3 regions of the Arthrobacter sp. G.S.26 genome follow, and region 2 is predicted to be linked to each of the others. Evidence: riboswitches for the same ligand, from Rfam matches in the RefSeq annotation. Region 2 holds a riboswitch; each other region holds the start of a gene.
What was found. Region 2 has a riboswitch for S-adenosylmethionine ahead of ACRB8A_RS17715 (DUF1737 domain-containing protein). Riboswitches for the same ligand answer to the same signal wherever they lie in the genome.

Region 1 (9,685 bases), 1.2 Mb from region 2:
CGGTGGCTGGCGGGTCAAGATCTCCCACGGCCTGATGCAGGGCAACACGCTGAACACCATTTACTACCACAACTCCAGCATCGTGGTCTCGAACGGCCAGCGCGTCTCGCAGGGCCAGCTGATCGCTTATTCCGGCAGTACCGGCAATTCCACCGGCTGCCACGCGCACTTCGAAACCTGGGTGAACGGCCAGGCGATGGATCCGATGCGGCTGCTTTAGGCCCTGCCGTAGACTTGTATGATCCCGCGCCGGCTGGCCGGGGCAACAACCGAGACTGATATTGAGGAGCTTTCCCGTGCCCAAAGAAAGTGGCCGTAAAGTGGTGGCCACCAACCGCAAGGCCCGGCATGATTACCACGTGCTGGATACCTACGAGGCCGGCATCGCGCTGATGGGGACAGAAGTGAAATCTCTGCGCGAGGGCCACGCCTCAATGGTGGACGGATTCTGCACCTTCTACAACGACGAGCTGTGGATGGAAGCCATCCACATCCCGGAGTACAACCAGGGCAGCTGGACCAACCACGCTGCCCGCCGCCGCCGGAAGCTGCTGCTGCACCGCGAAGAACTGACCAAGATCTCGCACAAGATCAGGGAAACCGGCTACACAATCGTCCCGCTCCAGCTCTACTTTGTGGACGGCCGGGCCAAAGTGGAGATCGGGGTGGCCCGCGGCAAGCGCGAGTACGACAAGCGCCAGACGCTCCGCGAGCAGCAGGACACCCGTGAGGCCCAGCGGGAGATGCGGGAGCGCAACCGCCGCCGCTAGGAATGAAACCGGCGGATCATGCGTTAGTATAGGTAGTCCGGTGGGCTTTCCCACCGGTTTGATAACAAAATACGGGGATGATCGGTTTCGACGATGTTAGTCGCGACAGGTGAAGCGGGCCGAGGATGCAGAATTATCTCGTAAACGCTGTCTGCAAAACAATAATCGCCAATTCAAAACGCGATGACTTTGCTCTTGCTGCCTAAGCAGTAAGACCAGTCCGTCAGCCCGAGGTTGCTATTGCCCCGGATGCTGGCGTCATTTAGATAGCCACTGCTGTTTGCCCCCGTCATCGGGGTAAACGGGACACTTTGATGACTGGGCCCGGATCGGCCAGCTGTTTGCAGCATGGCCGGGGCCGAGAAAGTCCGACGCAAACTGCGCCCGGAGAAGCCCTGACAACACGACATCGGACGGGGGTTCAATTCCCCCCATCTCCACATTTTGCTGTGCCGCGAGGCAACGCAGTACGGCCCGGACTCTTGTCCGGGCCGTACTGCGTTAACCAGGCTGACCCTCAGCGCTTCTTAAGGTGCGCCACGGGGTCCGGCGCACCGTCCAGGGGAGTCCTGGTTTTCTTCTCGGCGCGCTTTTGTTTAATGGTTTTAACCGGCTTTTTGGTTATGTGCCGGTGTGGTGACTTGTCAGGCATGGCGGGCTCCCTCGGCGAATCGGGACACCACGTGCCCCTCCTCGTAAAATACGCCTGTTTGCCGCGGAAGGAAATGCCCTGGGTCAGGCCGGTGCCTGGACGTCCACCACACCTACAAAGCGTGTTCCGACGCCGTCGAATTCGGTCCTGACGAAGCCCGCGGGCCGCTCCGGGACCTCCTGCTTGGTATGGTGTTCGCAGGCCACAAAACTGAAGTCCGGCCACCATTTTTTCGGCCGGGCCGCTTCCTCATAGCCGCAGACAGTGCACTCCAGGTGCACCCAGACCGGACGCTTGCCGGTGCGGTTTGCGCGGGACTGCACCAGCCACGGGGGAGGGGCGTCCAGGATCGCCCCCAGCTCCGCTTCGCTCATCCATTTGGGCAGGCCATGGCGCTGTGCCATTTCCAGGGGTATTTCGAGGGCAATTGCCGCGTCACGTCTGCTGATCATCAGGTACAACTTTACGGGAGCCCACCAAATCAGTCCGGTCTGGTGGGATTGCCGGGGGTCCGGCTAGCCGGTAACGGCCATGCCGGCAGCGGCAGCCGCAACGCCCAGGGCCAGGTTGGCCGTCACGTTCACCGTGGCAGCCCCGTAACGGGCTTCGCTGATCAGGCGCACCGTAGCGGTGGTCCACGAGCTGAACGTGGTCAGGCCGCCGGCCAGGCCGGTGGCCAGGGCGGTCTGCCACTCACCGGTCAGTCCCAGTCCGCCGGTCACCCCCGCGGCGGCTCCGATCACAAAACAGCCCACCATGTTGACCAGCAGGGTTGCCCAGGGCCAGTGCCGCGCGCCATTACCCGCTTCCGCCTGGCGGGCCGCCTGCTGGGCGAACCAGCTGTCTGCCGCGAACCGGAGGAGGGCCCCGGCTACCCCGAACAAGCCCACCAACAGCGCGGCGGTCATGGCTGCTCGTTCCGGGTCGGGGACGCCACTTTGCCGAGCTGCCAGCCTGCACCCGCGGCGGCCAGGCCCAGCACCAGGGAAAGGGCCAGGTACGCCGCCCACACCACATGCGCGCCGGACTGCGCCAGCCGGTCCACGGCGAAAATTACAGCGGAGAAGGTGGTGAAAGAGCCCAGCAGGCCCGGTCCCAGCCCTGCCCGCAGCCAGAAGGGAGTATGCGGGCGGTTCAGCCAGAAAGTGGTCAAGGCAGCCAGGAGGAAGCTGCCGCACACGTTGATTCCGAGCGTGGCCCAGGGGACACCGTCCGGAACATCAGGGAAGGCGAGGCCGAGGCCGTACCGCAGCTCGCTGCCCACCAATCCGCCCACAGCCACCGCCAGCCATGCCGGCGCCGCAGGCATACCGGGGCGGCTCATGCGGGGACGGTGCCGCGCAACAGCCCCTGGCGCGGTCCGTGCGTCACGTCAGCTGCCCACCAGGAGGCAACCTTGGTGCGTTTGCTCGCTGTGCACCCAGAGCGCCGAGGTGATTTCGTCAGCGAGGTCAAACTCACGGCTGTTCCCAACGCCACCGATCCGGACCACCAGGGCACCGCCGAACGGCCGGCGGCCCACCACCTCCACTTCGGCGTCCAGGTCGATCCGCTCGGCGGCCAGGTACCGCAACAATTCAGGGTTATCGTCACTGATCCGGGTGATTCTGCCGGTGTGGCCCTCATCCAGCCCGGAAAGCAGGTGGGCGGCAGGCATCAGCACCTCACCGGACGCCGTGGGAATGGGGTCGCCGTGCGGATCGCGGCGGGGATCGCCCAGTTGGGCGGCGACGCGTTCGATGAAGGTGTCCGAGACGGCGTGCTCCAGCAGTTCGGCTTCGTCGTGGACCTCGTCCCAGCTGTAGTCCAGCTGCTGGACCAGGTACGTCTCAATCAGCCGGTGGCGGCGGACCATGGCCAGGGCCAGGCGCAGGCCCGGGCCCGTCAAGGTAATGGCGCTGTAGGGCTTGTGGTCAACGAGGCCCTGGTCCTTGAGCTTGCGGACCATCTCCGAGACGGAGGAGTTGGCCACACCCAGGCGCTGGGCCAGCTGCGAGGAGGTGATGGGTTTGTCCTGCCACTCGGTAAACGAGTAGATGACCTTGACGTAGTCCTCGATCGAGGAGGAGGGCGCGCTGGTCTTCACAGCATCAAGCTTACCGGGTACTGCACCGCCGCTGGCCGGCAACGAGATTCACGCCGCCGTGGCCCGCCATGCCAGGGTCAGGTAGGGCAGGTCGATGATTTCGCCGTCCCGGTGGCCAAGATGCTCATGCAGGTACCAGTCCAGGTTGGCCAGCACCTTGGCGCGGGTGGGTTCGGAGGCCCTGAGATAGTAGCTGCGCGTTTTGGTGAGCTCCATCAGGCCCGTGGTGGTTACAGGGTCCTGCCACCGGGTCACGTACCCCTCAAGGCCTTGGAATTCAGGCCCGACGGCGGGCCGGTGGCCAGGCTTGTAGACGTCGCCCGCGTGCATGATCCGGGACAGCCGGTGGACCCAGGGAACGGAGGTGTCCAGCTGGTTCCAGACCAGCCCCAGCGTGCCGCCCGGGCGAAGGACCCGGGCGAGCTCCGTGCTGGCCGCAGCTGCGTCGCACCAGTGCCAGGCCTGGGCCACGGTGACGACGTCGAACGCCGCCGCCGGCAGGCCGGTGGCCTCTGCGGTGCCCAGGACAGCCGTGGCACGTGGATAGTGCTCAGCCAGCTGTTCCAGCATGTCCGCGGACGGGTCGACTGCGGTGACGGCCAGTCCTTTGGCCAGGAGCAGTGCGGTGAATTTGCCGGTGCCGGCGCCGACGTCCAAAACCTCACCGGCCGTTGCGGGCACCAGCCAGTCCGCGGCTGCCGCCGGGTAGCCCGGCCGGACCTGCTGGTAATGCTCGCCGCCGTCCTGGAAGCTTTGGCCCAGCTCCTGGCGCCGGTTGTGTTCCAGCTTGGGGCCACCCCGGACCACGCGCGGCCTCCTTCAGTAGATGTCTCTCCTGAATTTACCGCATGGACCCCGCCGGGGCGGCCCGGCGGTTCAGTCGTCCAGGCAGGGGGCCGCGCCGGCGGTGCCCGGCGTGTTGGGGGCCCAGTGCGGGTAGGTCCGGGAATCGTTGGCGGGCACCCAGCGGCCTGCGTCCACCACGTAATCCCAGCCAAGGCCCTGGGTCCGGAGGGCAGAGATGCCGGCAAGGAGCCGTTCGGCGTCCTCAAGGCGGGAGCCCACACCAAAGCTGGCCCGCAGCGAACCGGACGGAAGGCCCAGCCGCTTGAGCAGGGGGTGGGCGCAGAAACGCCCGTCCCGGAGGCCCACGCCGTGCTCTGCGGACAGGTAGGCCGCCACCAGACCGGCGTCGTAGCCGGCCACGGAAAAGTTAACCACACCGATGGTGTCCGTCTCAGCGTTGGTGTCCTTGAAGATCTGGTGGACACTCACGCCCTCGATCTGCTGCAGCCCCGCCACCAGGTAGGACCGGATGGACTGTTCGTGGGCGTGCCATTCCTGCGGGTCCAGGGCGGCGATGACCTGCGTGGCACGTGCCAGGGTGGCGGCGCCGAGGACGTTGGGCGAGCCGCCCTCGTGCCGGGCCGGGCCCGTGGCCCAGCTGACGCCGTCGAGCCGTGCTTCCTTGACGGCACCGCCGCCGGCGAGGTGCGGTTTTCCGGCGTCGAGCCAGTCCGGGCGCCCCACCAGGACGCCGGAACCGAACGGGGCGTAGAGCTTGTGGCCGGAGAACGCGAGGTAGTCAACGCCGTCGGCGGTGATGTCTACCCGCCGGTGGGGTGCCAGCTGCGCGGCGTCCACCACAATCCGGGCGCCGTACTGGTGGGCCAGCGTGGCGAGGGCGCGGATGGGCAGGATTTCACCGGTGACGTTGGAGGCGCCGGTAACGGCCAGGAGGCTGACCCCGCCCTGCTCCAGTTCGCCGCGGACAGCGTCGATGGTGCCGGCCAGGGTGTCCGCGGCCACGATGCTCCGGTGCGGGACGCCCTGCCACGGCAGCAGGTTGGCGTGGTGCTCGATGTCCAGGTACAGGACGTCGCCGGTGGGCCGGCCGTCCGTGTTGGGCAGGCACCCTGCCAGGAGGTTCAGCGAGTCGGTGGTGTTGCGCGTGAAGATCACCGAGTCGTCCGGGCGGCCGCCCACAAAGTCCCGCACGATGTTCCGCGCGTTCTCGTACACGGAGGTGCTGATCTGCGAGGCGTAGCCGGCGCCACGGTGCACGCTGGCGTAGTAGGGCAGGATCTCGTTCAGGTAGGCGGAGACCAGGGACAGCGCCGGCGCGGAGGCGCCATAGTCCAGGTTCGCGTAGCGGACATGGCCACCGGCGATCAGCGGCGCCTGGATCTCGGCGCCGGTTACGGCGGCGAGGGGCCTGGCGGCGATGGAGTGGCCGGCCAAAACCGAAGGTGCGGCGGGCGCCAGCGAAGCTGCGGGGGAGACAGTGGCAGTTGTCATGGGGAATCCTCACGTTGACAGGACTCCCTGCAGGGAATCCGCGCTTGCCGTATCCATGTCCGGACCGGCCTGGTCGTCACCCGGGGCACCCCACCGCGAATGGAGGGTTGCCGGCCAGCAAACCGGGGTTTAGCGCTGGCACTCGTGACCTGCTTAAGAGCGTAGGACATGGTGCGGGGTGGTTTGAAGCCAGCCCGAATGTTAAGGGATTTGTTACGCCGCGCCCGTACGCCGGGGCTTTTGTCGAAGAACACGACGGCGGACGCCCCCATCCGGAGGCGTCCGCCGTATATTCTTCGGTCCAGGCAGTCCTAGAGGAGGTCGTCCAGCCCCGGGTTCAGGCGCCGCAGCACCTCGGAATGCAGGATGGAGTTTGTGGCCAGGGCGTTTCCGCCGAACGGGCCGTCCTGGCCCTCCAGGGAGGTAAACCGGCCGCCGGCTTCCACCACGATGGGGACCAGGGCGGCCATGTCGTAGAGATTCAGTTCGGGTTCGCAGGCAATGTCCACCGACCCCTCGGCGACCATGCAGTAGGACCAGAAGTCGCCGTAGGCGCGGGTCCGCCATACGTCCTCGGTGAGCCCCAGGAACTCGTCGAAGTTGCCGCGTTCCTTCCACCCGGTGAGGCTGGAGTAGGACAATGACGCATCGGAAAGGGTGGCGACGTTGGAGACGCGCAGCCTGGTGGCCGAGGCGAGCGAACGCCCCATGTAGGCGCCCATGTCTTTCGCCGCCCACCAGCGTTTGCCCAGCGCAGGTGCGCTGACCACACCCACCACCGGTTCGCCCTCGTCAACGAGCGCGATCAGGGTTGCCCATACCGGGACACCCCGGACGAAATTCTTGGTCCCGTCAATGGGGTCGATGATCCAGCGGCGTGAGCCGTGGCCGCTGCTGCCGAACTCCTCACCCAGGACGGCGTCGCGGGGGCGGGAGCGGGAAAGCTGGCCGCGGATGGATTCCTCAGCTGCCTTGTCCGCGTCGGTGACAGGCGTCAGGTCCGGCTTGGTCTCCACATGGAGGTCCAGGGCCTTGAAACGGCTCATCGTCTGGTCGTCCACGGAATCGGCCAGGACGTGGGCCAGGCGCAGGTCATCGTTGTAGCTGGAAGCGGATTGGATCATGGTTCCAAACTACCGTCTGGCGGCGGTTGTGCTGGGAGGCCCACGTCAGTTGACGCTGCCGAGTTCCTTGGTCTCCTGGGCTTCCAGGCGCGGATCCGCCCCGAGGAGCCGCCGCAGGGAAGAGAGCCGGGCAGCGCCGGTGGGACCTGCCTGGCCGGCGGCCACCCAGGCGTCCAGCCCGCAGTTCACGGCCGCTGCCGTGTGCTTGCAGCCGCGTTCGCAGGCATCGGTGCCGGGGGAGAGGTCCGGGAAGGAACGCAGGATGCGGTCCGGGTCCACCAGTGCCAGGCCAAAGGACCGGATGCCAGGGGTGTCGATGATCCAACTGCCGGCCGGCGCATCTGCCAGCCGCAGGGCCAGGGCGGAGGAGGATGTGTGCCGGCCGCGGCCGGTGACGGCGTTGACGCCGCCGGTGGCCCGCTCGGCTCCGGTCAGCGCGTTGACCATGGTGGATTTGCCCACGCCGGAGTGCCCCAGCATCACAGTGACGTTCCCGTGCAGGAAGGTCCGCAGCTCCGCTACGGCCTCGCTGTCCAGCCGGGCGGACAGGCCATCGTCTGACCTGGCGTCGATGCCCGATGCCTTATTGTCCGCGGTGCGGCTGATGATGACCGGGAAGTCCAGGTGCGCGTAATTGGACAGCAGGTCAGCGGGATCCTTGACGTCTGCCTTGGTGATCAGCAGGATCGGTTCGATCCCGGCGTCGTAAGCCGCCGCCAGGGCCCGGTCGATGAAACCGGTGCGCGGTTCCGGGTTGGCTGCTGCCACCACGATCACCAGTTGGTCGGCGTTGGCCACCACAGCCCGTTCCACGGGATCTGTGTCGTCCGCGCTGCGGCGCAGCAGCGTGCGCCGGTCCTGGATTTTCACCAGGCGCGCCAGCGTGTCCGGTTCGCCGGAAACGTCGCCCACCAGCGAGACAAAGTCGCCGGCCACCACGGGGTTGCGGCGCAGTTCCCGGGCGCGGGCGGCGATCACCACCCGTTCCGTAGCGGTGTCCTCACCCACCACCGCCGTGTAGCGGCCGCGGTCAACGGTGATGATCCGGCCAGTGACGGCGTCGTCGTGGCTGGGCCGGTCCTTGGTGCGGGGCCTGGAACCTTTTTTGCTGGGCCGGATGCGGACATCCGATTCGTCCCAAGAGTCAGTGCTGCGCGCCAACGCCTGTACCTTCCGTGCCGGTTCCGGCAGGAGAGCCCTGCGCCAGCATCGCGGTCCACAGGTCCGGGAAGTCGGGCATGGTTTTGGCGGTGGTGGCGATGTCCTCCACCTCGACGCCGGCGACGGCCAGGCCCAGGATGGCACCTGCGGTGGCCATCCGGTGGTCAGCATAGGAATGGACGACGCCGGCGTGCAGCGCAGCGGGGCGGATCACCAGGCCGTCGCTGGTTTCCTCGGCGTCGCCGCCCAGGCGGTTGATTTCCGCCACGAGCGCCGCGAGCCGGTCAGTTTCGTGGCCGCGCAGGTGCCCGATGCCGGTGAGCCTGGACGGGGTGTCTGCCAACGCGCACAAGGCGGCAACAGTGGGGGCCAGTTCGCTGGTGTCGGCGAAGTTTCCGCCCTTGATGCCGGAGCCTGCGGTGACGGTGAGGACCCCTTCCGTCAGCGAGACGCTGGCGCCCATGTCGGCCAGGATGCTGCGCCAGAGATCACCCACCTGCTGCGTGTTGGCGGGCCAGCCGGGAATCCGGACCGTTCCCCCGGATGCCAGGGCTGCGGCCAGGAAGGGCCCGGCGTTGGACAGGTCCTGCTCGATCCGCTGGTCGAAGGCCCGGATGGGACCCGGCGCCACCACCCAGTGGTTGGGCACGGAATCGTCCACCGAGACTCCTGCCTCACGCAGGACAGCCACGGTCATGGAGATGTGGTCAAGGCTGGGTACCGGCTTGCCCACGTGTTCCAGGTGGAGGCCTTCGGTGAACCGGGCCCCCACCAGGAGCAGGGCGGAGACGAACTGCGATGAGGCGCTGGCGTCGATCACCAGGTGGCCGCCGCGGACTTCGCCCGTGCCCTCAACGGCGAAGGGCAGCGAAGAGGGGGTGCCGCCGTCGTCCGCCGTGACCACAACACCGAGCGCCTTCAGCGCCTCGATGATGGTGCCCATGGGACGCTGCCGGGCGTGCGGATCGCCGTCGAAAACGCTGGTCCCCTGCCGCAATGCCGCGAGGGGCGGAACAAACCGCATCACGGTTCCGGCGAGGCCGCAGTCGATGGTTGCCGGGGCAGGCGGCGCGTCCTGCCGCAGCGGGACGACCTCAAGGTCGGGGCCGAAGCTGCCCTCACCCGGGACCTCCGTGATGGTGGCTCCCAGGCTACGCAGGGCCCCGATCATCAGCGCCGAATCCCTGGAGTGCAGGGGCGCCCGGAGCCGCGACGGCCCGTCGGCCAGGGCCGCCAGGACCAGGTACCTGTTGGTCAGGGACTTGGAGCCGGGGACCGTGACGGTGGCATCGACAGGATGCGTGGCGAAGGGGGCGGGCCAAAGCGGAACGGGTGTCCCGGCGGAGTCCAGGGTGGAGGCAGCGGCGGTCATTGTCGGTTTAGGCTCCCGTTGCGTGGTCCACGGCGCGGCGGACTGCTTTGTCAGCGGTGCGCAGCTTCCGGTTGGTGCTCCTGCGTGCGTCGGTGGCGAGGTGCGATGCGCCCTTGCGTGCGTCGGCTGCAAGGTGTTCGGCGCGCCAGGCCAGGCCCGGCTTGCCTGCGGTGTCCACGGATGCCAGCAGCGCCCCGCCGCTCAGGGAAAGGTTTTTCAACA
Region 2 (9,685 bases):
GCGCGCCGGGCAGCCAGCACACCGTAGGTGACCAGGAACGCGGCCCCGGCATAACGGGCCACGTCCACCACCACCGGGCTGGTTTGGATCAGGACACCGAGGCCCGCGATGCCCCCGGCAATCAGCAGCGCGTCGGAGACGCTGCAGACGATGACAACGGCGGCCACGTGCTCGCCCCGGATGCCTTGCCGGAGCACAAAGGCATTCTGGCTGCCGATGGCGACAATCAGCGCCAGCCCTGTGCCGCAACCAAGCATCGCCGCGCCAAACCCAACAAGTATGTCCATAAAGCCAAAGCTACGGTTGGGCTCGAAATTACTCCAGCTAAAGATAATTAGGACTACTAAGCTGAGCTAATGAAGAAGTTCCAGCTCGACCAGTTGAAGACCTTTGCCGCAGTGCTGGATGAGGGGACGCTGGAGGCTGCCGCTCGCACCCTGCACGTCACGCCGTCTGCGGTGTCGCAGCGGCTCAAGGCGATGGAGGACGCAGCCGGCCAGATCCTGCTGCAGCGAACCAACCCGGCCCGCCCCACCACGGCGGGCGAGGCCGTGCTGCGCTACGCCCGCCAGCTCCGGCAACTGGAAGGGGACGCGCAACGCGAACTCGGTGGCGCCGCCGGTAGCCCCAGCACGCCCATCCCGCTGGTGGTGAATGCCGATTCGCTTGCCACCTGGTTCATGGCGGCGCTGGCAAGCCTCCCCCCGGAGCCGGGTGTCACCTTTGAGCTGCGCCGCGAGGACGAGCAGCATTCCACGCAATTCCTCCGGACGGGAGCGGTGATCGCCGCCGTCACAGCGAACCCGGAACCGGTTCAAGGCTGCAGCGTCGAGCCACTCGGGGCGCTGAGATACCGTGCCGTAGCCAGTCCCGGGTACGTCCGGCACTGGTTGCCCGGCGGGCCGGAGCTCGTTGCGGGCAGCACCGCCCCGGTGGTGGACTTCGACCGGAAGGACGACCTTCAGGGTGGGTTCTTCCGCAGGATGACCGGGACGGCCCTCGGTGCCCCGCGGCACTACGTCCCGTCATCGGCAGAGTTTGCCCAGGCCATCCGGCTGGGGATGGGCTGGGGACTGCTGCCCGAAGCGGAATGCCTGCCGTGGCTTGGCAGCGGCGAGCTGGTGGAACTCGCGCCCGGGCACCCGGTGGACGTGGCCCTCTACTGGCAGCGCTGGAAAATTGACTCGCCGGTGCTGAACCAGCTCACGGCGGCCGTCCGGGCGACGGCTGCCCACGAGCTCCGGCAGCCCGCCCCGGGACCGGGTTCCGTCAGATCTGCTTGAGCGCTTGCTCCAGGTCGCCGATCAGGTCATCGGCGTCCTCGAGCCCCACGGACAGCCGCACCACACCGTCGCCCAGCCCGATCGCTGCGCGGCCTTCCGGCCCCATGGCCCGGTGCGTGGTGGTGGCAGGATGGGTGATGAGGGACTTTGAGTCACCCAGGTTGTTTGAGATATCGATGATGCGCAGGCCGTCCAGCAGGGCAAAGGCGGCGTCCTTGGCCGACCGCCCGGGAGCCGAACCCAGGTCCAGCGTAAGGACGGTGCCGCCTGCCTTCATCTGCTTCGCGGCAAGCCCGTACTGGGGGTGCGATCTAAGCAGCGGGTATTTCACCCAGCTGACCGCCGGCTGCTGCTCCAGCCACTCGGCCAACCGCAGGGCCGTGGCCGACGAGTGGTTGACCCGCAGTGCCATCGTCTCCAGTCCCTTGTTGAGGACCCAGGCGTTAAACGGGGAAAGCGAAGGCCCGGTGTGGCGCATGAGCTGCTTCACGGGACCGTCAATGAACTCCCTGGTGCCCAGGATCGCCCCGCCCAGGACGCGGCCCTGGCCGTCGATGTGCTTGGTGCCGGAGTAGACAATAACGTCGGCGCCGAACTGGCCGCACCGCTGGAGCAGGGGAGTGGCAAATACATTGTCGACGACGACTGTTGCGCCGGCAGCGTGGGCCAGGTCGCTGACGGCGGCGATGTCCACAATCTCCTGCATGGGGTTGGACGGCGACTCGAAAAACACGGCAGTGGTGGGCTGGGACAGGGCTTCGCGCCACTGGTCCAGGTCCGGCCCGTCAACAAACACCGTTTCCACGCCCCACCGCGGCAGGATCTCGTTCAGGATCACAAAGCAGGAACCGAACAGCGACCGGGCGGCAACCACGCGGTCGCCGGCAGCGAGGAGGGCGCCCAGGGCGGTAAAGACCGCTGACATTCCGGAGGCCGTGGCGAAGCACGCTTCGGTGCCCTCCAGCAGCCGCAGCCGCTCCTGAAAAGTGGCTACCGAGGGGTTGCCGTAGCGGGAGTAGACAAAACGCTGGTCCTCGCCGGTGAACGCCCGCTCGGCGGCGGCAGCGGATTCATAGACAAACCCTGAGTTCAGGAACAGCGCCTCGCTGGTCTCCTGGAAGTTGGTGCGGTCCAGGCCACCGCGGACCGCCTGCGTATCGGCGTTCCAACCGGCAGCGTCGTCATTAAAAGCCATTTAGTTGGTTCCCAGGTTGGTAGGCAGGCCGCGGTTCTTCCAGCCGTTGACGGTCCGTTCGCCATACCGGTCAGGCTCGCCCTCGAAGCCCTCCAGCACGTTGTATGAGGTGAAACCGGCCTGCGTCGCCGCGGTGGCAGCCGCGATGGAGCGCTGCCCGGAACGGCACAGGAACAGCAGTTCCGCGGCTGAATCCTCCGGAGCCTGCTGGCTGAGGTCGCTGATGAAGGCGGGGTTCGGGACGCCGCCAGGGAAGGTCCACTGAATAAACAAGGGATCGTTGTCCGTGGCCTTGGTGTCAGGAATGCCGATATGGGCCCATTCAGCTTCGGTCCGGACGTCCACCAGGATGGCGCCCTGCTCCAGCTTGGCCCATGCCTCCTGCGGGGTCAGGTCTCCGGCGTAGCTCATGCGTGCCCCTCGCCGTCGAATTCGAGGCTGTCCACTGCGGTTGCCACGGCGGCGTCGGCCGTGGCGATGGCGGCCGGCAGGACAACTGCCTGGGCCACAATCACACCTCCGCCGTTGTACGTGGCGGCGGGGCTTCCGTGCAGCACGTAGCCCTCCGCCAGTGCGGCCGAGATCCGCTCGCAGAACTCGCGGTTGTCCGGGCCGCTGATGAGGCGGTAGGACAGTCTCTCTTCAGGGGCAGGTGCGTCGGACACGACGGATCTCCTTCTCTCACGCTTGCAGCTCGAATGGTCGATATGCCGAGTATTCACCTGAGGCACCCCGCCGCGGAAGGGAGGGTTGCCGACCGGCCAGTCAGGGCTTAGTGCCGGTACTCATTACTCCCCAAAAACGTAACACTTGCTGCCCGGTGCCGCACGGCCGCCGTCGTCATGTTCCGTAACCGAGCCGCGCCGGGCACGGGGTCCTGGCGCGGCGGCCGGACCGATAAGGTTTGCATGGGGGCGCCGCCCCGACAGCTGGCTTCAGACCGGGGGGTTCCCATCAGCAATCGATCAGCCGCGCGGAGTGGCGGCACTGCCGTGCCCGGCACCCGGATTTTCCGCGCCTGTGCTGCCCTGCTGGCAGCGATGATGATGACAGTGCTGGCCATCGGGCTGCCGGCCGGGGCGGCACACGCTGCTGCGCCGGTTCCGGACGACCGCGGGCCCCTCCTTGGCGCCGTCCTGGAATGGGGCGAAGATACCGCCGCAGGTTTCGCGGACCGGCTGGGTGCACGGCCCGCAGTCCTGGGTCACGACATTGACTTTCCGTACCGGGATGCGGAGCGTAACGACCTCAAGGGCTTCCTGTACCAGGCGTCCGCCCAGGGCGCGCATGCCATGCTCACCGTCCGGCCCACCGTCCCGCTGGACCAGGTGGATTCAGGCTCTGCTGCCGCCTTCGCGGCGGAGGTGCGCACGCTCGCCGGCGGGTTCAAGGGCAAGCTCCTGATCCGGTTCGCCCCCGACATGAATTCCAGCTGGGTGGAGTGGGGCCAGCAACCGGCAGCGTACCGGGAGGCGTTCCGGACGCTCGCCGGCAAATTCCGGGCGTCCGACGGCGGCGCCCTGATGGTGTGGGCCCCTTTCCTTGGCAAGGACTACCCGTTCGAGCGGAGCAGGGCAGCCCCCGGTCCCGGAAGCGACGGGTTCAGCCTGCTGGACAGCAACGGGGACGGCAGTTGGAACGGTGCCGACAGCCCTTACGGGCCGTATTATCCGGGCGATGATTCCGTTGATTGGGTGGGCCTGAGTGCCTACCATGACGACACCTCGGGCGGGGCCGCCGTCAACTCCCTGCCCCGCGCTGGTGAGTTGCGGGAAATGCTGACATCGGCCGGCGGTGAGGACTTCTACGGCACGTATGCAGCCGGCAAGGACAAGCCGTTCCTGCTCCAGACCGCCGCCTTCTACAGCCCGGCGTCGGGAGGTGCCGCAGAGTCCGACATCAAAGTGAACTGGTGGGACCAGGTAGTGGGCACCATGACGTCGGCGGAATTCGCCCGGACCGCCGCCGTTGTGTGGGATGAGCGGACCAGCACCAGGGACACCGGGGTCGCCAGCATTAACTGGCTGCTGACGGGGAAACCGGACATTGCTGCAGCTGCCTCGGAGCGGCTCAAAAAATCCCCTGTGGTGACCGGGCCGGTGACGGAGGTGTCCACGGACGGCAGTTATTCGCATCCCAACACGTTGTCCGGCGTTGCCGCGTGGAGTGTTGGAGCGGCTTTGCTGATCCTCCTTGCCGCGCTGTGGCAGATTCCCGGACGGATCAACAACGCTTCCTCCTGGGCCTATGCGGATCCGTCCAAGCGTGACTCCCGCGTGGATCTGCTGCGCGGCATGGCGATCGTCTTTGTTGTGGTCAACCACCTGGGCATGACATCCCTCTTCCAGCTTTTTACCCAGGAAGCGGTGGGATTCGTCTCGGGAGCCGAATTGTTTGTCCTGTTCTCCGGCCTGGTGGTGGGCATGGTCTACGGGCCGCGCGTCAAGGACGACTTCGGCCGCGTGCTGGAGTTGACGTCGCGCCGCGCAGGCAAGCTGTACGTGACGGCACTTGTGGTGCTGATCGGTGTCTTCCTGCTTTCGCTGCTGCCGGTTTTCCGTTCCGAGGTGCTGACCACGTTCGTGGACCAGGGAACGGGTGGAGCCGGCCATGGCGGTGCGGGCCGCACCTACGACCTTTACGCCGGCATGGGCTCCCTGCTGCAGTTCCCCGTACCGCCGGGGATCCTGCCCGCGATCCTGCTGCTGCAGTTCGGGCCGTGGCAGTTCAACGTGATGGGCCTCTACGTGGTGCTGCTGCTCGCCAGCCCCCTGATCCTTGCTGCGCTGGGCCGGGGCAAAGGGCTGTATGTGCTGGGTGCATCGATTGCTGCCTACGCCGCCGGCGCAACCACCCGTTTCCGGCTGCTCCCCTCGCAGTTCGAGGATTCATTCCCCCTGCTGGTGTGGCAGGTGTTGTTTGTGATCGGGCTGGTGGCGGGGTACCACCGGCACCGCATCATTGCCTGGTTCTCGGCCCGGGTTTGGGTGGTGGCTGCCTGTACCGTCCTGGCCGTTGTCTTCGCGTTCCTGTCCTGGGGCAACCCGTACTTGGCCAATGGCTTCGACGTCCGGCTCGCCGTGATCCCGGACGCCACCTACCGCATCATGTACGACCTGTTTTTCGGCCGCACCTACCTGGCGCCCGGCAGGTTGCTGAACGTGCTGGTCCTGGTGGTGGCGGCCTACGCGTTCCTGACGGCGTATTGGAAGCCGGTGCAGCGGACACTGGGGTGGTTCCTGATTCCGTTGGGCCAGGCAACCCTGTATGTGTTCATCATGCATGTGGTGCTGATTGCCGTGGTGGCCAACATTCCGGCCCTGCTGCAGGAGAACGTCCTGCTGAATACAGCGGCCTACGCCGTGCTCCTGGGGCTGCTGTGGGTCATGGTCAGGACCAGGTTCCTTTACCGGATCATTCCCACGTAGGCCCGGTCCGCAGGCCGCTGACCGCCTGGGGCAGAATTACCTGATGCAGCAGGTGGTCCTGCCATTTGCCCGCGATCTTGAGGTAGTTGGGAGCCAGCCCGATCTCCTGGAATCCGGTGCGGTCCAGGATGCGCCGGGATGCTGCATTGTGGACCAGCGTGGCGGCCTGGACGCGGTGCAGTCCCAGTTCCGCGCCGGCATAACCGAGCGTGTAACGCACACCGGCCGTGGCAATGCCCCGGCCGGTGAGGTCGCGGTCCACCCAGTACCCGAGATTGGCGCTCAGGAACGGCCCCCGGACGATCCCTGTCAGGGTGATGGCGCCGACTATCCGGTCCCCGTGAAGTTCTGAGCCCGGCTGGTCGGTGTCGACAAGGACCCACGGCACCTCGGTTCCCGCGGACAGGTGCGCCCGTTTGGCGTGGATGATGTCCAGCTGGTGGGAGGCAGTGAAGAACGGGTCGAGCCGTTCCGGTTCCCAGGGTGCGAGGTGCCCCCGGTTGCGGAGATAGGCAGCTGACATTGCCCCGGCGTCGGTGGCAGCAAGCAGCCGGATCCCGACGCCGGGAGCAATCCCAGTCATTGAACCGTCCAGTGGGTGCTCCTAGACCAGGCCCGGGTAGCTGGCCATGATGTAGTCCGTCGCGGCGGGGCCCTTCATGCGCAGGCCGTTCCGGCCAGAGCCCACCCTGGCCTTCATGGCAGTCCAGAAATTGGATTCGGGGCCTGGTGTCTGCTGGTTGATGAAGCACCAGCTGGTGTACAGCCCGTACAGGCGGTCCCGGTCGAGGCTGGTTTCGTTGACGGTGTCGACGTGGGTGGCTTCGTGGAGAAAAAGGTCAAACTGCGAATGTGCCATGATGGCGTCCCTTCGCTCAGTGCGTGGCGCCGCCGTTCGGCTACAGCAGCCATGACCGGCGCCATGCACGGGGCGCCGGAGGGTTGATGCGGGCAACTTCGGTTGTTGCGGCCCTGAGCGGCGCTAATGCTCCATCTACAATGTAGACTTTACCTGTAGACCAGGAATCGGGCAAGCGCCCGGCAATTTGCCGGGAGGCAGCACAGCTCCGGTCCGGAACGGAATCCATGACTTCCCCGAGCGCAACCACCGAAGGCGGCCGGTCCCGCAAGGCAAGGCTGAGCAAAGAGGTGGTGCTCGCCAAGGCCCTTGAACTGGTGGACGCCGACGGCCTCGAATCGCTCACCATGCGGCGCCTGGGACAGGAGCTGGGGCGGGACCCGATGAGCCTTTACCGCTACGCCGAAAACCGGGCCGCACTGCTGGACGGGGTATCGGAACTGGTGCTGAACGAGCTGCCGGTCCATGCCGATGACCCGAACTGGAAAGGCCAGCTGAGGCTGATCGCCCACAGCTTGCGCCTCATTGCGTTGGAGCATCCCAACGTGGTCCCGCTCCTGGTCACGCGGCCTCTGTCCACCCCGCTGGGTCTCCGGCCGTTGGGGACCCTTCGCCCCCTGGAACAGATCCTGGCACTTCTCATTGAGGCCGGGTTCCAGCCACCGGATGCGCTGCACGTGTACCGCGCCTATTACGGCTTCCTGTATGGCCACATCCTCAATGAGCTCCAGGAGTTTGTGGTGGATCCGGAGGAGAATGAGGCCCTCCTGCGGCTGGGCCTGCACCGGCTCCCGGCCAAGGACTTCCCCCGCCTCCGGGCGCTGGCCCCTGCCCTCGCTGACTACGACGGGTACGCCGAACTGGACCAGGGCCTGACCATCCTGCTCTCGGGCCTGGAGTCCCAGCTGTTGAAGCAGGAAGCGGCGCCGACGCCCGTTTAAGGCCCGCCGGTCTTATTCGATGCCGGCAAACAGCAGGTTCAGTTCGTCCGACAGTTCCTTCCGCAGCGCAGGAGTGCCGATTTCCTGGCCATCGATGCGGTTGACCGGGGCGAGCAGGCGCACGCTGGAAATCAACCACACCGCGTCCGCATCCAACAGGTCGCGCGGCTCCAGCGGGCCGTAGCCGAGCTCCCAGCCGGCGGCCTTCGCGGCGATAAAGAGGGCGCCCTGCGAGGTGCCCGGCAGGATGCCGCTGTCCAGTTGAGGTGTGATCAGGCGTTTGACGGTGGTTCCGTCCGCGGACTTTTCCACATGCGCCAACAGCACCGTGGACGTGGGTCCCTCCAGGACGCGACCATCGGAGGAGTGGAAAATAACGTCGTCGGCACCCTGCTTGTGCGCGTGGCGCAGGGCGGCCATGTTGACGGCGTAGGAGAGCGTTTTGGCGCCCAACAGCAGCCAGGGCGCCCTTTCCCCCACTTCACTGTCGTAACCCCTGTCCAGGAGGATCACGTCGATGCCGGTTTCCCGTTGCCGCCGGCCCAGCTCACCTACCGGTGATACCTGGACCCAAGCGGTGGGCGCCACTGCCCCGTCCACACCGCGGGTCACCACCAGCTTGACCGCCAGTTCGTCTGCTGCCGGCGCGGCCGGCGGATGCTGGACGTGATGTTGGCCCAGCCCGGCCGCGATCGCGCGCCGCCACTGGTCCTCGCCCGGCACGTCCAGGTCCAGCGCTTCGGCGGAGCCGGCCAGCCGGTCCAGGTGGGCCTGGATCTTGCGGACCTTGCCATCCACGGCCAGCATGGTCTCGAAGATCCCGTCGCCGCGGGTGGCGCCCTGATCGGTGACCATCAGCTGGGGCTGCGACGCGTCTGCCAGGCGGCCGTCAGGAGCATCAGGGTCGAGAAAAACGAGAACCACGGGCGAAGGAGAGGTCATGGCTCCAGCTTAGTGCGGCGTTGCCCGGATAAGCTGGGCTGACGCCGTGGCCGGAATCCGTCCGCCGGGCGCTCATTCTCCGGGGGTCTGCTCGTGTTGTGGCCGTTTTCGCTTGCCGGTACCGCTCCGGGGTGGGTGGTGACCCTCCTGGCCGTGGCGGACCTTGTGATCAGGGTGCTGGCCATCGGCATCATTCCCGGCAACAGGCGGCCCACCACCGCCATGGCCTGGCTGCTGGGCATCTTCTTTGTGCCGTTCCTCGGCATTGTCCTATTCCTGCTGTTCGGCAATTTCCGGCTCTCCAGCCGCCGCCGCGAACAGCAGCAGCAGGTCAACGACAGGGTCCGGTCCGGGATATCCTCCCTGGCAGCCGCCGAAAGCGAGTACCACGGCCCCGAGTGGGTGAAGTCCGCCGGTGAACTGAACCACAGGCTGGGTTCGCTGCCCATGGTGGACGGCAACTCCGTGGAGCTTATCCCCGGCTACCCGGACTCGATCCTGGCCATGACCGAAGCCGTGCGGAAAGCGAAGAAGTTCGTCAACGCCGAGTTCTACATCATGAGTTCGGACCACATCACCAACGACCTCCTCACGGCCCTCGAGGAGGCCGCAGAGCGCGGCGTCGAGGTCAGGGTCCTGTTCGACCACATCGGCACCCTCCGGGTTCCCGGCTACCGCAACCTGCTGAAGCGGCTGAGGGCGGGCAAAATCCAGTGGAAGCGGATGCTTCCGTTGCTGCCCATCCACGGCCAGTGGCGCCGGCCGGACCTCCGGAACCACCGCAAGATCATGGTGATCGACGGCGAAATCGCCTTCTCCGGGTCGCAGAACCTGATCGAGCCCTCCTACAACAACGCGCGGCACCGCCGGGCCGGACGCGAGTGGGTGGAGCTGATGGCGTGCCTGCAGGGCCCCATCGTGACCACCCTGAACGTCGTTTTCGCCACCGACTGGCTCAGCGAGACGGACGAGTCGCTGGAGGACCAGCTGCAGTTGCCGGCCAACACCGCACCGGGCAACGTCACGGCACAGGTTGT
Region 3 (9,685 bases), 570 kb from region 2:
TTCCGATGGCCGGGAACAGCCGGAACCGGAAGGAAAAAAACTGCAGGAGCAGCAGCCCAATCCAGAACGTGGGCACGGCGATGCCCAGCGGAGGCAGGGCGGCAAAGGCCTGCCGGAGCCAGCGGTTCCTGCTGAACGCGGCCCCGATGGCCAGGGCGCTGCCCAGGATGACGGCGAGCGCAAAACCGGCCGCGGCGAGCTTGATTGTTTCTGGCAGGACCTCCGCCACGGCCGCCGTGGCGGAGACGCCGTTCTTGATGGAAATGCCGAAATCGAGCTGCAGCGCCTTGACCAGCGCAATGAGGTACTGCTCGGGAAGTGGCCGGTCCAGCCCGTATTCGCTTCGGAGCCGGGCAACCAGCGCGGGGTCAACCGCGTTTTGCTCGTCGCCGCTGGCCATAATGCTGACCGCGTCGCCGGGCAGGAGGTAGAGGATAAAGAAGGACACGGTGTAGGCCGCCCAGAGCACGAAGGCTCCCTGCAGCAGGCGTCGTCCGATGAAGCGGATCATGGTGGTCCTTGGGATCGGGCGGCGGCTGGCCTGTGAGGGGCCGGCCGCCGCTGCTGCCTAGTTGCTGAGCCAGGTGTCGTAGAAGTCCAGCCGGCTGGACGCCTCGAAGGTCAGGCCGTGCACTTTTTCGCTGGCCGAGATGGTGGTGGAGAGCTCGTACAGCGGGATGGAGTGGGCGTCCTTGATCAGCGTTTCCTGGGCCTGGTCCACCAGCTTCTGCCGGGCGGCCTGGTCCAGGGCTGCTGCCTGTTCGCCCAGGGTGTCGTCCACCGGAAGCTGTTCCCTCAGGTTGCTGCCGCCGCGGGCGGTGGCGGAGGAGAACACTGTCCGCAGCACGTCCGGATCACTGCGGGTCAGGTTGCCGTAGGAGAAGTCATAGGTCTTGTCCGCCTGGGCGGCCGTGACATCCGCGATGGTGGTGAATTTCAGCTGCAGGTCCACCCCCACGGCCTTGAGCTGCTGCTGCACCAGTTCCAGGACTTCCTTGGGCGACTGCCAGTAGGTGACCTGGAAGGAGAGCTTTTCGCCCTCCTTTTCCCGGACCCCGTCCGGGCCTTCCTTCCAGCCGGCGGCGTCCAAAAGTTTCCTGGCGCCGTCGGGATCATGGGCCAGCAGCGGGCTGAGGTCCGTGAAGTACGGCGTGGTGTGGGACAGGACGCCCTTGGCCGGCTGGTCGGCATCGGTCAGCAGGGTGCTGGTGATTTCCTCCCGGTTGATGGCCTTGGAAATGGCCTGGCGGACGGCGGTGTCCTTGAGCTTGGGGCTGGACTCGTTGGGGTAGAGGTTGTAGACCACCCCGGGGTTGGCGCGGGTTTCGGTGCTGAAGCCGTTGCCGTTGAACAGGGCAACGTCCGCGGCGGAGATGGCCGCGGTGGCGTCGATCTGGCCGGACTGCAGGGACCCGGTACGGTTCCCGGCCTCGGGGATGATCTTGAACGTGACAGTGTCCAGGTACGCCTCGCCCTTGTTGGTGTTGGTGGCTGCAGGCCAGGAGTAGCCGGGCCGGCGTTCCAGGACTGCTTCCTTATCCACGGTGTAGCTGCGGACGCTGAACGGTCCGGAACCGGAGAATTTACCGGCGCAGCGGTCCGCTTCGGACAGGGCGGCGGCCGCCGGGGAGAGCAGGCCCAGGGTGAACGTGGACGTGGCCTGCAGGAACTGGGCGTTGGGCTTGGAGAAGTCCACCACCACGGTTTTGGCGTCCGGCACCGTGATGGCGCTGACGTCGCTGAGGTAGGTCGAACCCAGGGTGGCCTTCGCGCCGAGGGCCTTGATGGCCTCGAAGTTGGTCTTCACGGATGCCGCGTCGATGGCGGCTCCGTCGGCAAACGTGGCCCCGTCCCGGAGGGTGAAGGTGAAGCTGGTGGCGTCGGCGTTGGCCTCGAACTTTTCGGCCAGCCACGGCACGATCTCCCCTGTTTTCGGGTCCTGCGACGTCAGCGAGGCAACTGTCTGCCGGGCCACGGCGATGGCGTCGTTGTTGCCCGCCTGTTGCGGGTCAATGCAGCCGCGGTCCACAGAAAGGGCGAAGTTAAGGTTTCCGCCGGAAACAGGGGTGGCATCGGCGGCCGGTTCGGTGCCGGCGCCGGCCGTCCCGCCGCAGGCGGACAAGAGGAGGGCCGCAGCGAGGAGGCCGCCCACGACGGCGGGCCTGCTGGTGGGGCGATTGGCGGTGGTTCCAGCGGGGTTGAAGGGGTTCATGCGACATTTTCGCTTTCCTGGCGGCCGGCCGCGGACAGGGTGCCGCGCCGGTGTGATGAGGGGACCCGGAGTCCCAGGTTTTCGCGGAGGGTGGTGCCTTCGTATTCGGTCCGGTAGACGCCGCGGTCCTGCAGGCGCGGGACGAGTTCGTTGACAATGTCGTCCAACCCGCCGGGGACAAGCCAGGGGGTGATGTTGAATCCATCCACCGCTCCGGTCCTGGCGTATTCAGCCAGCAGGTCGGCGACGCCGTCGTAGGAGCCCACCAGGCCGCGGCCGTTCAGGCGTGACCGGGCAGCAACGAACTGGCGGATGGACTGGCCCTTCCCGCGGGCCTCGTCCCGCCACTGGCCAGCGAGTTCAATTGCGCTTTTGCCGTGGAAGGCGTTTCCGCGGGTGGGGTTCGTGACGTCCACTACGGGGTCGATCTCAGGCAGCGGCCCGTCGGGGTCATACCCGTCCAGGGTCCGGCCCCAGAACTGTTCAAGGTAGGCGATTGCCGTCTCCGGGCCTACCTGCTGCTCCCGGACCCAGTGTTCCTTCTCCGCGGCCTCCTTTTCTGTGGCGGCGAGGATGAATTCCTGGCCCGGGAAGATTTTGACGTCATCCGCGGGGCGGCCGGCCTTTAGTGTGCGGGCCACGATGTCCGCCCGGAACACCTTCGCATCCTCGAGTTCCGCGTGCCGGGAGAAGATAACGTCGGCGTTGCGGACAGCGAAGTCGCGGCCGTCGGGTGAATCCCCCGCCTGGAAGAGGACGGGGTGGTGCTGGGCGGACCGCGGCAGCCGTCCCGTGATGTCCACGTCGAAGCTTGCGTCGTTCCGGCGCACCGGGGTGATGCTTCCTTGCCGGAGCCAGCGCCCGTCGCTCCGGGACCCGGCGATTGCGCCGTCGGCCCAGGAGTCCCAGATGGCTTTGGCGGTCTGGACAAAGGCTTCGGCCCGGACGTAGCGGTCCTCGTGCTTGAGGAACCCGCCGCGGCGGAAGTTGGCGCCGGTCCAGGCATTGTCCGTGGTGACGATGTTCCAGGCAGCGCGGCCGCCGGAGAGCAGGTCGAGGCTGGCCAGCCGGTGGGCCAGGTCCGCGGGATCGTTGTAGGTGGTGTTTTGGGTGGCCACCAGGCCGATGTTGGTGGTGACGGCGGCGAGTGCCGCCAGGGCAGTCTGCGCGTCCGGGCGGCCCACCACGTCCAGGTCGTGGATTCGGCCCAGGTGTTCACGGAGCCGCAGTCCTTCGCCCAGGAAGAAGGCTGAGAACAGCCCGCGTTCGGCGGTCTGGGCCACGCGGCGGAAGGATTCAAAGTCGGTCTGGGAGCCGCTGTCCGGGGCTTTCCAGACGGTGGTGTGGTTGACGCCCTGGAAAAAGACGCCGAACTGGATCCGGCCGTTGCCGGTGGGACGGTGCGTGGTCATGGGGTGCTCTCTTTCAGGCCGCTGCGTAGCGGTTGGCGGGGCGGGGAAGGCCGAAGGACCGGCGCAGCGTGGTGCCGGCGGCGGGCGCGCTGACCAGGCCGGCGGCGCGCAACGCGGGCAGGACGTTGAGCGCCAGTTCCGGCAGGTCGACGTCCACGACGGCGGGATGCAGCCGGACGCCGTCCGCGGCATCGAAGAGCCGGGCCAGCAGGGACACGAGGCCGGCGGGGCTGCCCACGTACCGGGCGCCGCCGGTCCACGGCTCGTGGCGGTCCAGCTCCGCGAGCCGTTCCGCGGCCGTTTGGCCGCGGGCGTCGAGGATCACGTCGAGCTCCACGAGGGTCCGGGGAACGCCGGTGGCGGCCGCCGCTGAGGCTGCTGCGGCGAGCCCGTCAACGGTGGCGGCTGAAGCGAGTGCCACGTCGGCTTCCACGGTGGAGAGCAGCGCCGCCGGAGCGATGACCACCAACTGCCCCTGCAATGGCCGGGGAATGATCGCCGGGCCCTTGACGGCGAAGCGCTCCCCTTCGAAGTCGGCGTAGTGCAGTTTGTCGCGGTCCAGGTAGCGGCCGGTGGAGGCGTCGCGGATAACGGCGTCGTCCTCCCAGGAATCCCAGAGCCGGCGGCCGGCTTCCACGGCGTCCGCGGCTTCGAGGGGCGCTGCGGCGGCGGCCAGCTGCTCACGGCCCACGGCGCGGGCTTCTTCGGGCGCGTTGGCCGCGCTGACCAGCCAGCCCGCCCTGCCCTGGGAGGCGTAGTCGAGGCTGGCCAGCTGGGTGGCGACGTGGAATGGCTCGGTGTAGAGGGTGTCCACCTCGGGTACCAGGCCGATCGAGCCGGTGATGGGGGCAGCGAAGGCGGCCCGTTGCACGGCATCGATCCGGCCGGGAATCCCGGCCGTGCCGGCATCCACCACGCGGGAATCGCGGAAGGTGGCCAGGTGGAAGCCGGCGATGTCTGCGGCCTGGACGGTGCCGCTGATGCGGGCACCGCCCAGCAGTCCGTCCGGAAGGTGGTGGGCGTGGCGCCACGCGGCGGGGTGCGCCCCGTCGCCGTCGAGCTCAACGGCCACCACGTTGGGACGGTTTTCGGGTACTGGTAGTGAAGGCATGGCTTTCCTCTTTCAGGGGCCGCTGGTGCGGCCGGGACGACATTTCACTTGCCGCAGTGCGGCCAGGTCTGTTTCCGGAGCACCCCGCCACTAAATGCCTGAGGGTTGCCGCAGCACGAGCCGGTCCTTGGCGTGCTGACTCTTGACCTATGGCTCGAATGTACGATCCCCGAATGACCCCCGCAACCGCCGTTGTCGCACGAGGTCAACGCGCGAAACGCCACGTCAAGCGACGGCTTAAACCGTCATCTGGCGGCGCCTGTGACGGCCTGTTGCGCACCGTTGAGTCCGGTGACATGGCGCTTTGGGCGCCGGAGCCGGCGTCCGTAGGGTCAAGCCATGAGCCCAACGGATGCCCTGCTGTCAGTTCTCGATCTGAGCCCCATCCCGGCGGGGGTGGACGCCGGGCAGGCGCTGCGCAACAGCGTGGAGCTGGCCGTCGCTGCCGAGGACCTCGGCTACCACCGCTATTGGCTGGCCGAGCACCATCTCAATCCCGGCGTCGCGGGTTCCGCCCCGCATGTGCTGTCCGCCCTGGTTGCTGCCGCCACCCGGACCATCCGGGTGGGGACGGCTGCCACCATCCTGGGCAACTACCGACCGCTGCAGGTAGCCGAAAACGTCGGAACCCTGGCGGCAGTGTTCCCGGACCGGATCGATCTGGGATTTGGCCGCTCCGGCCAACCCGCTTCCCCGCCGGCAAGCACCGGCGGGGAAGACCTCCGGACTGCCGGCGAACCCGCGCCGGAGGACGCGGGCCGGGTGGTGGCGGGCCTGGTGGTCCCCGCCAAACGGCAGCCGTTCAGTTCCGTGCTGCCCCGGAAGTTCCGGCTCCAGGCCGAGCTCCTGGGCCGGGAGCCCGGGGATGCGGACAACTTCGAGAGCGACGTGCAGGACGTCATCGGCTTTTTCGACGGCGGCTACCGCACCCGGCACGGCGAGGGGATCACGGTGACACCTGCCCTGGGACATGCCCCGCAGTTCTGGCTCCACGGTTCCACGGCGGGGCCCAGCGCCCGGCTTGCCGGGAAGCTGGGCCTGCGGTTCGGCGCGAATTACCACGTGTCGCCGGCCACGGTACTGGAGTCGGTGGCCGAATACCGGGCCCACTTCCGGCCCTCGGCGGCGGTGCCGGAACCGTACGTCACGGTATCCGCGGACGTGCTGGTGGCCGAACGCGAACAGGACGCCCGGCGGCTCGGCGCGGGCTTCGCCGCCTGGGTGCACAGCATCCGCAGCGGCCAAGGCGCCATCGCCTATCCCGCCCCGGCCGACGGCGGCCGGGTGGACGCCGCGGTGGGCTCCCCGGAGCTGGTCCGGGACCGCGTGGAAACACGGTTCGTGGGCGCCCCCGGGACGGTCACCGCCCACCTGAGGGCGCTGCAGCGGGCCACGGGCGCCCAGGAGCTCCTGATCACCACCATCGCCCACGGGCAGGCGGAGCGGGTGGCATCCTACGGGCTGCTTGCCGACGCCTGGGCCCGCGGCTAAGACCCCGGTCCAACCAACCCATCCTCAAAGGAGAACCATGAGCACCGAAACCGACACCCAACTGGTCAGCGCCGCTGACGCCGCCCGCCTCATCGCCGAAGGGGCCCTGCTGGTTGACGTCCGCAGTGACGCCGGCCGGAACAGCACCGGGGCGATCCCCGGGGCGCTGGTGGTCAACCGGGAGCGGGTGGACCAGGACTTCGGCCCCGACTCCCCCGAACTGTTGCCCGAAGTGGAAGCCGCGGGCCGGAACATAGTGGTGTTTTGCGGCTCCGTCAACGGCTCCCGCCCTGTAGCCGAGAAGCTGAAGGTGCTGGGCTACGCCAACGCCGTCCATGTGGACGGCGGCTTCCCGGCATTGCGGGAGGCCGGGGTGCCCACCACAGGCCCCACGGACCCGGGCGCCCAGAGCCCGGCCGCTTAAGGACCGGCCCGCCGGCGCTTCGAAGGCTGCCGGCGGGTGGCCTGCCGCCCGGCGACAGCGGCTGTGCGGAGCCAGTCCGCACTGCCGGCCAGCACAGCGACGCCCAGCAGCACCGAGCAGAGCACCACACCCTGGTGGAAGGCCCGGCGGGGGTCCGCGCCGGCGGTGAGGAACATGCCGGCGGCGGCCGCTGAACACAGCGCCGCCGTGAACCGTTGGCTGAGTTGGTAAAAGCCCGCGGCCACCCCCGTGGCACCGGGCGGGGCCTGGGCCAGTGTCAGGGTCTGGTTGGGGGCCACCACCAGACCCACGGCTAGCCCCTGCAGGAGCCCGACGGCGGCCACCGCCATCGCAGCGGCTCCGCTGTCCAGGTACTGGACGGCCAAGTCCTTGCCGGGCAGGCAGGCCAGGCCGGCCACCAGCGCCCAGACGACACCGCCCCGCCCGTAGCGGCCCAGGAACCGCCAGCTGAAGCTGGAGGCCAGCAGCATCCCTGCGGCCTGCGGCGCCAGGATCGCGGCGGCCGCCAACGGCGGCAGGCCGGTGCCGGCAAGGAAGTAGAACGCGGTGACCGCGGCCATGGCCGCGCCCACGCCAAACTGGCACAAGGCAACCACGGTGCCAAGGACGTAGCCGGGCGAGCGGACCAGTGCCGGGACCAGCAGCGGGGTCCGGCCGCGCCGGTGGTACAGGACCTCCCAGCCGGCAAACACGGCCAGCGCCACGGCGCTGCTCCCCAGCCAGATGGGCGTTTCCGGACCCGGGCCCTGGATGGTGGGCACCAGCGAGGCCAGCACCACGGCACCCAGGAGCAGCGCGCCTACTGCATCGATGGTGGGCCGGCGTTGGCCGGGCACCGCCGGCGACCGGGACCGGCGCGGGAGGAACACCAGGGCCAGCGGAACCAGGACCAGGACCAGCGGAACGTTGACCAGGAACAGCAACCGCCAGCTCCCTTCCTGGCTGCCCACGGAGAGGATCACGCCCCCAATCAGCGGACCGCACACGGCAGCCGTTCCGCCCGCCGCCGCGTAGTACCCCAAGGCTTTGGCCCGGCCGGCACCGGCATGGACATCCTGCAGCAGGCCCAGGACCTGTGGGTTGAGGGCCCCTGCACCGAGGCCCTGCAGGAGCCGTGCCCCAATGACGACGGTCGGATCGGTGGCCAGGCCGCCCAGCAGGCTGAACGCGCCAAAGACGCTGAGCCCTGCCACGAACAGGGTGCGGCGGCCCACAAGGTCACCCAGCCGGCCCGCCGGTACCAGCGCCAGCCCGAACACCAGTGAATAACTGGCCAGGATCCATTGCACCTGCCCGGCGTCCGCCTGCAATCCGGCGGCCATGGCCGGTACTGCCAGGACAAATACCGACTGGTCCAGCAGCGTGATGAACCCGGCCCCCAGGCACAGCCACAGGACAGTCCGGGGCGGCACCTGCCGCTGCGGGGTTTCCTGGCTGCGGCCACCGCTGGGTTGACGTCTTTGCTGGATTCGGAGGGCCATGTCCGGACTCTATGGCGGGTTTCCGGGCGTTCCGGAATTTCGAGTCGGGACGTGAATCCCAGTGACCGCAGGTGACATCAGCGGACCTGGGAGGGCATATTTATGACGGCTGCAGGGCCATTGCCGGACGCATTGGCTCATCCTGCGACACCCGGGGAAACGCAGCTTTGGGCCCCTGCCGGCTGCCCCCTACCGTGGCCCCATGACCGTTCACGAATCAGTCCTCGACGCCATCGGCGGCACACCGCTGCTCCGCCTCCGCAGGCTCGGCGCCGGCCTCAGCCCGCGGATCTACGCGAAGCTCGAGTTCCAGAACATCGGCGGCAGCGTCAAGGACCGGGCAGCGTTGTCGATGGTCAGGGCTGCCGAAACTGCCGGACACCTGCGGCCGGGAGGCACAGTGGTGGAGGGGACCAGCGGCAACACCGGCATCGGGCTGAGCCTGGTGGCGGCGCAACTGGGCTACCGGTCGGTGATTTTCGCACCGACGGCCACGGCGGCGGAAAAGATCAGCCTGCTCCGGGCATACGGTGCCGAGGTCCACCTGGTGGCTGATTTTGTGCCGCGCGGACACCCGGACCACCTGGCCAGCCGCGCCGCGGACTTCGCTGCCGCCACCCCGGGAGCCTGGTTGGCGCAGCAGTACGACAATCCTGCCAACCCGGCAGCGCACCGGGAATCCACCGGGCCGGAAATCTGGGCGGACACCAAAGGCACTGTTACCCATTTGGTGTCCAGCGTGGGAACCGGCGGCACACTGTCCGGAACGGGTGGACACCTCAAGGAGGCCAGCAGCGGCCGGATCCGGGTGGTGGCCGCGGATCCGGAGCACTCCCGCTACGCCGGTGGCGACGGCGCCCTCAAGTATGTGGAAGGTGCCGGCCACGCGCTGCACCCGGATTCCACGGAAGACATCTGGCCCGAAGCGTTTGATACTTCGGTGGTGGACCAGTACGTTCGGGTCAGCGACCGGGAAGCCATCTTCACCGCCCGCCGCGCCGCCCGGGAGGAAGGGCTCCTGACGGGGGCAACCGGCGGCCTGGCCCTGGCCGCAGCGCTCCGGCTGGCCGGGACCCTCGATGCGGATGACACCATCGTGGTGGTCCTGCCCGATTCCGGCCGGAACTACCTTTCGACCTGCTTCGACGACGGCTGGCTCACCCGGCTGGGCTTCCTTGAACCACCGGACCCGGCAGGAACGGTCCGGAGCCTTCTGGCGGGCCGCGAACCGGCCGGCGTGCCCATCCTCCCGGCCTCGCTGACAGCTGGCGAAGCCATCGCGGCGGCAGCGGCACTGGGCCTGGAACCCACGGCGCCGGTGTTCCTGGCCCTGGACCGGGGAACCCGGCACGGCACAGTGCATCCCCGCGAGGTCCGTGCCGTGGTCACGCCGGAGTCCCTCCGGCAACTGGCCGCCGGCTCCGGCAGCCCGGAAGACGCCGCCTTGGCTGGAGTGGCGTACCAGGCCCTGGGTGCCGGGGAGCCGGCGCCGGGGCGCCGGCCGGACGCAGCGCCGGGTTTCCTCGCGGTCCT

Region 1: it holds a riboswitch for S-adenosylmethionine, as region 2 does, so the genes downstream of both, ACRB8A_RS12285 (aminotransferase class V-fold PLP-dependent enzyme) here and ACRB8A_RS17715 (DUF1737 domain-containing protein) in region 2, are expected to answer to the same signal.
Region 3: it holds a riboswitch for S-adenosylmethionine, as region 2 does, so the genes downstream of both, ACRB8A_RS01150 (LLM class flavin-dependent oxidoreductase) here and ACRB8A_RS17715 (DUF1737 domain-containing protein) in region 2, are expected to answer to the same signal.

The regions. Positions count from the first base shown of each region.
Region 1 covers NZ_CP193752.1:2,686,369-2,696,053, reverse strand. Annotated here, with positions in the region: gene ACRB8A_RS12325 (M23 family metallopeptidase) at 1-220, shown strand, start outside; gene smpB (SsrA-binding protein SmpB) at 297-770, shown strand; RNA gene ssrA (transfer-messenger RNA) at 844-1,213, shown strand; gene ACRB8A_RS12310 (hypothetical protein) at 1,506-1,874, opposite strand; gene ACRB8A_RS12305 (fluoride efflux transporter FluC) at 1,938-2,330, opposite strand; gene ACRB8A_RS12300 (fluoride efflux transporter FluC) at 2,327-2,746, opposite strand; gene ACRB8A_RS12295 (metal-dependent transcriptional regulator) at 2,795-3,508, opposite strand; gene ACRB8A_RS12290 (class I SAM-dependent methyltransferase) at 3,557-4,315, opposite strand; gene ACRB8A_RS12285 (aminotransferase class V-fold PLP-dependent enzyme) at 4,385-5,806, opposite strand; SAM riboswitch class IV at 5,842-5,956, opposite strand; gene hisN (histidinol-phosphatase) at 6,118-6,930, opposite strand; gene rsgA (ribosome small subunit-dependent GTPase A) at 6,976-8,091, opposite strand; gene aroA (3-phosphoshikimate 1-carboxyvinyltransferase) at 8,075-9,463, opposite strand; gene ACRB8A_RS12265 (DoxX family protein) at 9,471-9,685, opposite strand, start outside.
Region 2 covers NZ_CP193752.1:3,851,149-3,860,833, reverse strand. Annotated here, with positions in the region: gene ACRB8A_RS17735 (LysE/ArgO family amino acid transporter) at 1-287, opposite strand, end outside; gene ACRB8A_RS17730 (LysR family transcriptional regulator ArgP) at 357-1,283, shown strand; gene ACRB8A_RS17725 (O-succinylhomoserine sulfhydrylase) at 1,270-2,478, opposite strand; gene ACRB8A_RS17720 (rhodanese-like domain-containing protein) at 2,479-2,889, opposite strand; gene ACRB8A_RS17715 (DUF1737 domain-containing protein) at 2,886-3,143, opposite strand; SAM riboswitch class IV at 3,157-3,271, opposite strand; gene opgC (OpgC domain-containing protein) at 3,519-5,906, shown strand; gene ACRB8A_RS17705 (GNAT family N-acetyltransferase) at 5,893-6,489, opposite strand; gene ACRB8A_RS17700 (hypothetical protein) at 6,511-6,765, opposite strand; gene ACRB8A_RS17695 (TetR/AcrR family transcriptional regulator C-terminal domain-containing protein) at 6,993-7,706, shown strand; gene ACRB8A_RS17690 (aminodeoxychorismate lyase) at 7,719-8,648, opposite strand; gene cls (cardiolipin synthase) at 8,745-9,685, shown strand, end outside.
Region 3 covers NZ_CP193752.1:237,509-247,193, reverse strand. Annotated here, with positions in the region: gene ACRB8A_RS01165 (ABC transporter permease) at 1-511, opposite strand, end outside; gene ACRB8A_RS01160 (ABC transporter substrate-binding protein) at 569-2,212, opposite strand; gene ACRB8A_RS01155 (NtaA/DmoA family FMN-dependent monooxygenase) at 2,209-3,624, opposite strand; gene ACRB8A_RS01150 (LLM class flavin-dependent oxidoreductase) at 3,638-4,735, opposite strand; SAM riboswitch class IV at 4,775-4,883, opposite strand; gene ACRB8A_RS01145 (LLM class flavin-dependent oxidoreductase) at 5,075-6,226, shown strand; gene ACRB8A_RS01140 (rhodanese-like domain-containing protein) at 6,264-6,650, shown strand; gene ACRB8A_RS01135 (MFS transporter) at 6,647-8,152, opposite strand; gene ACRB8A_RS01130 (PLP-dependent cysteine synthase family protein) at 8,355-9,685, shown strand, end outside.